2 regions of the Rhodoligotrophos defluvii genome follow, and region 1 is predicted to be linked to the other one. Evidence: predicted binding sites of a transcription regulator. Region 1 holds the regulator's gene; the other holds the start of a gene.

Region 1 (4,197 bases):
CAAGCAAAAGGCGCTCGAAGCGGCCCTCGGACAGATCGAGCGGCATTTCGGCAAGGGCTCCGTCATGAAGCTCGGGCAGGGCGACAAGGCGGTGGAGACCGAAGCCGTCTCGACCGGCTCGCTGGGGCTCGACATCGCGCTCGGCATCGGCGGCCTGCCGCGGGGCCGGGTGATCGAGATCTTCGGACCGGAATCGTCGGGCAAGACCACGCTCGCGCTTCACACGGTCGCCGAGGCGCAGAAGCGCGGCGGCATTTGTGCGTTCATCGACGCCGAGCATGCGCTTGATCCGGTCTATGCGCGCAAGCTGGGGGTCAATCTCGACGAGTTGCTGATTTCGCAGCCGGATACGGGCGAGCAGGCGCTGGAGATCGCCGATACGCTGGTGCGCTCGGGCGCCATCGAGGTCCTGGTCATCGATTCGGTCGCCGCGCTCACGCCCAAGGCCGAGCTCGACGGCGAAATGGGCGAAAGCCTGCCCGGTCTGCAGGCACGTCTGATGAGTCAGGCGCTGCGCAAGCTCACGGGCTCGATTTCCAAGTCCAATTGCATGGTGATCTTCATCAATCAGATTCGGATGAAGATCGGCGTCATGTTCGGCAATCCCGAGACCACCACGGGCGGCAACGCGCTCAAGTTCTACGCCTCGGTGCGTCTGGATATCCGCCGGATCGGCGCGATCAAAGACCGGGACAGCGTGGTGGGGAACCAGACTCGGGTAAAGGTGGTCAAGAACAAGGTGGCGCCGCCGTTCAAGCAGGTGGAGTTCGACATCATGTATGGCGAGGGCATTTCCAAGACGGGCGAATTGCTCGATCTCGGTGTCACCGCCGGCATCATCGAGAAGTCCGGCTCCTGGTTCTCCTATAATTCGGAGCGAATCGGGCAGGGGCGGGAGAACGCCAAGAGTTTTCTAAAGGCCAACCCGGACATTGCGGCGCAGATCGAGCAGGCAATCCGGAGCAATGCGGGGCTGGTGGCGAGCTCGCTCTTGCGGGGCGAGGAGAGCGACGCGGTCGATCTCGATTGAGCAGCCCGCCCGGGCTTGGGGCTGTTGCCGATCACGCCGGTCCAAGCGGCGGGATGATGCTCGTGAGGTCGGGTGCTGCCGTGCGGGCGCCCCCGATCGTGGTTGTGTTTCGGTCGTTGGTTGCTCATGTCACGACCGCCGGTCTTTTCGGGCCGACCGGCGTCGGGCGGATGCTGATCGGCTCCGGACGGTTCGGCTCGATCTCTTGCGACATGCCGATGGTTGACCCGCCCGCCCCTTATTGCGGATCTCCCTGTGCTGGGGCCGCCAGACCGTGGGCGGGATTGGGCAGCTTTCAAGGCTTCGAGCCTGCAAATTTACGCCGCCTTAACCTTGCCGAACATATATAGAACGCGTATAAGGGTTTCGTCTTTGTTCTCTTTCGAGTCGGCGGCCGTTTTCAAATCGTTCGCCGCTCGCCAGCCGGGATTGGCCTGATATGCTGACGCGCAAGCAACACGAGCTTCTGATGTTCATTCACGAGCGCCTCAAGGAAGCTGGTGTGCCGCCTTCGTTCGAGGAGATGAAGGAGGCGCTGGACCTGCGGTCCAAATCCGGCATTCACCGCCTGATCACCGCTCTGGAAGAGCGGGGCTTCATTCGCCGTTTGCCGCACCGGGCACGGGCGCTCGAAGTTGTCCGGCTGCCTGATAGCCATGCGGGCAGCCTGGGTTCGTCTGCACCCAAGCGCTTCAGCCCCAATGTGATCGAAGGATCTCTGGGGAAGGTGCGCCCCACGGCGGGCGGCGACAAGGACTCGCTGACCCCGGCCATCGTTCCGGTCATGGGGCGCATCGCGGCCGGCGTGCCGGTCGATGCGATTCAGGATCATACCCACAACATCGCCGTGCCGCCCGATCTCTTGGGAAGCGGCGAGCATTTCGCCTTAGAAGTCAGAGGCGATTCCATGGTCGATGCGGGTATACTGGAGGGTGACACGGTTCTTATCCGGCGCGCCGATCACGCCAATAACGGCGAGATCGTGGTTGCTCTGGTGGACCGGGAGGAGGCGACCCTCAAGCGGCTTCGGCGCAAGGGCGATTCCATCGCTCTGGAAGCCGCGAACCCGGCCTATGAGACCCGCATTTTCGGCCCCGACCGGGTGCGTATCCAGGGCAAGCTCGTCGCGCTGATCCGGCGGTATTAGGGCTGGGGATTGCCGCATTATGAGCTTTGGGGCGTGCGATGCCTTGTGCTCAAGGGAGGTAGCGAGATACCGCTGGCTTTCCGTCATGGCCTCTGTGTGGACTGCCGCGCGCGGCAGTGACGCAAGTTGCTGGTGTCGTTGGAAAAAAGGTCATGGCTTGGCTCCGCTGGGCCGTCAGGGCCAAAGCAGACACTGATGCGGGCTGCCGAGCAGCCTTCACAGTCCGCCCGTCGTATTCAACTCCCCGAGCGCAATCGAGAGGTGTGAGTCCGGCTCCATTAGGGAAGGGGCGCGGGGCCATCCCCACGCTCCTCAATTCGACGGGGCGTGGTCATTGGGGTGATCACCAGGCAAGGCCAACGATCTGCGCCAGGGAACCGGAGATCCACGAGGGGAACGCGGACACTGGTTTTCGGAGAAGGACTACGCCCAACGCGGGATTCGCAGGATTGGAGCGGGATGGCGGTTCAACGAACCATCATCCCGTTCTAGAGCTGTTCCGCTTTTCTTTGAATCGCGGAACCGCTTCAGGTTCTTGCTTGGTCGCATTTTCTTCACGCGAACCGGCATCCCCTTCGCTCGAGAATGCTTTGGGAATTGATCCCGGAGGGGAACAGGCAATTTGGGGAACGCGGGTCGCGAGCGCACCACGCGGGGTCACGCCGCCAATCGAGGCTCAGGCGAGAACCAGGAGATCCGACGTTCCCTCGGCGGCGTGAGCGGAATGAAATTCGCCATGGGTCTCCTCGCGGAGGTCACTCTCGTCGTTCTGCTTGGGCGTGCGGACGCGGCTTGCAAGGGCCATCGCCGAACAAGGGCGGCCGATGGCGTGAAGGCCGTCGCAAATCTTCTTAAGCAGGGCGGGATTGATCGGCAATTCGAGATGGGGATGATAGACAGGCATCCGCTCGGTGCTTTCATGTGCCGTCGCAGGCTGGGCGGGCAGGTCTGCACTTGTGGTTGCCGCTTCCTGCCGAGCTGTTTCCTCTTCAGGTTCGAGGCCTGACCATAGGACCAGCGCGGAGAGCATGGCCTCCGCAATCCCGGCATCTCCTGCGGATGGCAAAGCCTCGGCCGTCTCGTCTTCTTCGTTTGCGAAAGCCCTGTCGTCGGCGACTGCCAGGATCGCAGGCGCGACGAGCGGCAGCTGCTCGGGAATCGCGTTCTCATGCGATGGTTCCGCCGGGGCAAGCGGAAGCTCGACGGCGGTGGCGGTCTCGTTTGGCGCGCCCACGTGGTCTTGGTCGGCGTCGGAGCCGCCAAACAGGCTGAAGCCGAGCTTTACGAGCAGTCGAATGGGAAAGAACAACTCCGCGGCTGTAGCGAGTTGGTGCATCATCATTTGCGCTCCCGTTTAGGACGGGGGGAGCCAATAACTAGCCATTTGGGCAAGAAGGCGAAGGCATTGGATCGCTCCCATGGCCATGAAAGATGCCACAGGTGCCAAACTACACCCGGAACGCGAAGCCGCGTTGCCGGGCATCAAAGAAAATGATCCCGGCGAACGCGTACAGCCTCCGTGTCCAATCAGATCAACGGCCAGATGTCGATAAAGGGAAGCTTATCCCACATCGGGAGCCCCGGTCCGCATGCGCCGGCATCGCCGGCCGCGGCCTCTTCGGTTTGCCGGCACGATGGTGTTTCATCGGCCGGCGCCGTCGCGCGCCGCCACTCCGTGATGACTCTTCCCAACACTGTGATGGGGATTAAGCCAAGCATAGTTTCGCACTCCACTGAGATTGCCACTGGGCAAAATCTCGGCGGGCGCTGTGGCAACAAGCTGAGCTGAATGCTGCGGAAGCTTGGCATGGCCCAGTTGCGGGCACTCAGCTGTCGCTCTGCTGTGCGGCGCATGCGCCGGGCCGGCAAGCCACATCGCGCTCTTCGAAAGCTTGATCGAGGCCAAACGGCGGGCCATAAGCGCCTCGATGCATGTGTTGACCGTCAGCAATCTGCCATTGGACGAGGCTCATCGGCTGGCCGATGAGATGGACCTGCTCGAGCCGGCCCCAGTTTCGGT
Region 2 (4,197 bases), on a different contig from region 1:
AGCGGTGGGCTTCGGCTCCTCTGCCGCATTGACCGGCTGTGGCGTAGGCTTGCGCCGTTCCGACCGGAAGCCAAGCGCACGCAGGATGCCGGCAAATTCCTCACCCGAGCAGCCCACCAGCGACATCATGTCCGGCACGACCGTGAAGCCGCCGCCTTCGACCGAACCGGCCGGCCGCACGTCACCTTCCGCTTGCGGTTTCCAGAACACCCGCGGGCGGATGATGTCCGCAAGCCGCTCGAGCATGTCGATGCGCACGGCCCGGGTGCCGCAGATACGGAAACCGGCAGCGTGATAGAAGCCCCTGGGCGCCGTCGGATCCACCACCACGGACGTCAATCCCTGCGGCGGCAGCTCTGGCAGGGCAGCGATCTCCAGCCGGCCAGCCTGCTGCTCCTGAAGGCCCCATAGCAGAACCTTGAGTTCGGCGGCGACCGGCTTGAGCAACAGCGGCAGGAAGACGTGGAAGGCGCCGAAGCGCACACCATAGCGGCGCAGCCCGGCACGCGCTTCCTGGTCCAGCAGCTTGACTTCTTCCCTGATCTCGTCGCGTTTCAGATTGCCGAGCTGCTCGACCAGCCGGAACGCGAAACCGCGCGCCAAGCCCTGCAAGTCCTGAGCCGCTTCCAGCTGCACCAGCGGCTTGAGCACCTCGCCGATACGGTGTTCGACGAACTGCTCGAGCCGTTTCTGCACCGCTTCCCGGTCCGGCCCCGAGAGCTGATTATCGGCAATCAGCTCCACCCGCGGCTTTAGGATGTGAGAGCCGGCCACCAACTGCGCCACCTTGGCGGCACGCCACGTGACCGCGCCGGTCCGGGTGAGCCCGAAGAGTTCGACCCGATCATCAACGAGTTGCTTGGCGCGATCGGAAATTTCAGCTGCAACGGCTTTCATGGAAGCTGCCCGCAAGGTTCGCCCTTCAGATGTGTCGCCGCTGGTATCTGGCACAAAGTGAAAGCCTTTTATATGGCCTACGAACACGCCTTCCACCATGATTTCGCCGCCGGTCTCTACAGAGGAGGCCAGCCGCTCCTTTTCCCGCATGCGTTTCATGAGCACGCTGGTGCGGCGATCGATGAACCGCTGCGACAGCCGCTCATGCAGCGCGTCCGACAGCCGGTCCTCTATGGCGCGGGTCTTCTCGCGCCACTCTTCTGCGTCCGCCAGCCAATCATTGCGGTTGGCGATGAAGGTCCACGTGCGCACATGGGCGATTCGGGTGGCAAGTGTATCGATATCGCCCTCAATACTGTCCGCTGAACGCAACTGCTGCGCGAACCAGTCTGATGGGATGCGTTCTTCAGGCGATGACAAGAAGCCATAGACCCGCGCCACAAGGTTCGCGTGATCGCTGCCCATGGTATTGCGGTAATCGGGGATCTGGCAGACCTCCCACAGCTTGGCCACCGCCTCGCGCCCGCGCCCGCGGTCCATTATGTCCGGATCGCGCGAGAGATATTCCAGCGCCATCTGATCGGCGCCGGACTGGGCGCGCATCAGGCCCGCAACGGCCGGGCTCTCAGCCAGGCTGCGTAGCAATGCGTCGATCGAGGTAAAGTCCAGCTCCTTGTTGCGCCACTGCAGAGTGCGCACCGGCTCGAAATTGTGGTTCTCGATCCGGTCGACCACCTCGCGCGAAAATGGCTCGACCTCGCCCGTGACCCCGAACGTGCCATCGTTCATGTGCCGGCCGGCGCGCCCCGCGATCTGGGCAAGCTCGGCCGGCGTCAGGTCTCGGAAATTGAAGCCGTCGAATTTGCGCGCTTGGGCAAAGGCAATGTGGTCCACATCCATATTGAGGCCCATGCCGATCGCGTCGGTGGCTACCAGGAAGTCCACGTCGCCGGATTCGTAGAGAGCCACCTGCGCATTCCGGGTGCGCGGCGACAAAGCGCCGAGCACCACGGCGGCACCGCCCCGCTGTCGGCGGATGAGTTCGGCAATGCCGTAGACCGTCTCCGCCGAGAAGGCGACCACTGCCGTGCGTGGCTGCAGGCGTGTCAGCTTCTTGCTGCCGGAGAAGGTCAGCTTTGAAAAGCGCGGCCGGGTGATGAAATTGGTGCCGGGCAGCAGCCGCTCGATCATCGGGCGCATCGTCGCCGAGCCGAGCAGCATCGTCTCCTGTGTGCCACGCCGGTGGAGAATGCGGTCGGTGAAAATGTGGCCGCGGTCGAGGTCGGCCGCGAGCTGCACCTCATCAATGGCCAGGAAATCGACCTCCAGCTCCGGCGGCATCGCCTCGACCGTGCATACCCAGAAGCGCGGGCTTACCGGTACGATCTTCTCCTCGCCGGTGACCAGGGCCACGGCCTCCGGTCCGACCTTGCGGGCAACTTTGTCATAGACCTCGCGGGCCAGCAGCCGCAGCGGCAAGCCGATCATGCCGGTCGCATGGCCGAGCATGCGCTCGACCGCCAAGTGAGTCTTGCCGGTATTGGTAGGGCCGAGAACCGCCGTGATTGATTTCATGTGATGCTATGCTCGAGGGCTTACGCGACGCAACGCGACATGGGGGAGGTAGGATGAGTGCCGGTCATGAGCAAGCGATGCCTCTCTGAGCGCGACCAACGTTGTGCTGCTGGCGAGGAAGCCTCACCAGCCCTGTACGGCCGACCATAGCCCCTCGCGTTTACATCTGGAACGTCAGGCGAACAAAAATCGACCGAATCATTGACTTGCGGTATTTTCCGCATTTGTTCGCTCGTGAGATGCCCGGATTTCCGCCGTTTCTTCTGTTTCCGCTCAGCATTCCGGCGAGCGTTCGGAGGCGCTAGCCCAGAGTCCCGCCAGCCGTCAAGAGTTAACCGCAGCGATTCTCGGTTAACAACCTGCTGCATCAATATGACTGCCCGACGATGGCGCTTGTTAACAATGCGGAACAAACGAGAACGGATCGTGCGCGAATCGATGATGCAGCCGTTTTCGGCATTTGTTCCCGGCAAATATTGTGGTGTCGCGCCGCTGAAAGACAAGATCTTCGCCTCGATCAATCCCGCCATTTCAACGTCGAAAAGCGTCCTGCGCATCCGGTTCTTAACCGTCTGTATCAATATGGCGCAGGGCACACTATTCAGGTTTGCGTGCTTCGCTCTTCAATGGTTTGCCATCTATGGTGGCCTCCCGGGCAACAATGCGCACCGCACGACCCTTCATCTCACCGGAGGCTGCCACCGGAACCAGGATATCGCGCCCCAGGCTCGACGCGTGCACCGGTGCGAACCACACGGTGTAGACCGGGGGGTTGGCTCGGTTGCGCGCTGCGCGCTTCTTGGACAGGCCGGCAATGGATTTATATTGCACCCGGCACTGGTGAACGGGCCCCCGATAGCCGCTGCCCTTTTCCTGAAGCTGCGTCGTTCCGAGATAGGAGAAGCTGAGTTCGAACACCTCCTTGCCGTCATAGACCCGCTGGCTGCCGGCGCAGACCTTGCCGGGCGACGGCAGCAAGGCGTTCAGTACACCACTCAAGGGGTCCGGCAGCGTCTTCTCCACCGCCCTTTCGAGGTCCCTGCGGCGATCCTCGTCGAGGCTGTAGCTTCGCTCCACCTCCACGCGCGATGCGGTCCAGCGCAGCTGTGCGGTCCGGCGGTCCTTACCTTCCGCTTGGCTGTAGGTGAAGCGGGCTGGCTGTGCCGATGAAGACGTGAGCGCGCCGCTCGCCTGCATCTGCAGCTGCTCGTCCATGAAGAAGCCCACGAGCCCCGTGGTTTCAGCGTTCAGGACGGCGGTGTAGCCCTCGCGGGACAACCGGTACTCGACGCCAATGTCATAGACCCGGGTGCCGTGGGCGATCACATCGAAATCGAGCGTGATCTTCTCGGCCTGGGCCGCGGCGGGGGTCGCGCCGGCCACCATGAGTGGCGCGGCAGCCAGCAGCCCCGCGCGCAAGAGTCTGCCGGCTTGCAAAACGATCGAAAATGCCTGAGCCATCATCCGTTCCGTGGATATCGCCGGCAGCGCCGGCGGGATCTTCCCAAATGAGCTGAACCGCCAAACAATCAGGGGGCGCCGCACAGATTGGCAGCCGACCATGAATTCCGTCTATCATGGTGCCATGAATGCGCGCTGAATGAGGCTGCCGACTTGACGCGGGCCGCCTTCAACCCTTATAGCAGGCCAACCTTATCATCAGGTGCGCAAGCGCCGCGAGCCCCTTATTCCCGAAGGGACGGGCTCTAGACACAGCAAAATGAC

Evidence for each region. Region 1 encodes LexA, which represses DNA repair genes until DNA is damaged. Its sites were predicted from a motif close to TGTTCNNNNTGTGTTCNG; they were not measured.
Region 2: the regulator LexA is predicted to act here: its motif matches at 2,651-2,668, upstream of E4P09_RS22260 (helicase-related protein).

What each region holds. Positions count from the first base shown of each region.
Region 1 is NZ_SZZM01000007.1:122,064-126,260, forward strand. Features, by position in the region: gene recA (recombinase RecA) at 1-1,030, shown strand, start outside; gene lexA (transcriptional repressor LexA) at 1,470-2,177, shown strand; gene E4P09_RS23145 (hypothetical protein) at 2,854-3,519, opposite strand; gene E4P09_RS23150 (50S ribosomal protein L11 methyltransferase) at 4,115-4,197, shown strand, end outside.
Region 2 is NZ_SZZM01000006.1:256,957-261,153, reverse strand. Features, by position in the region: gene E4P09_RS22260 (helicase-related protein) at 1-2,472, opposite strand, end outside; gene E4P09_RS22255 (DUF3108 domain-containing protein) at 3,070-3,933, opposite strand.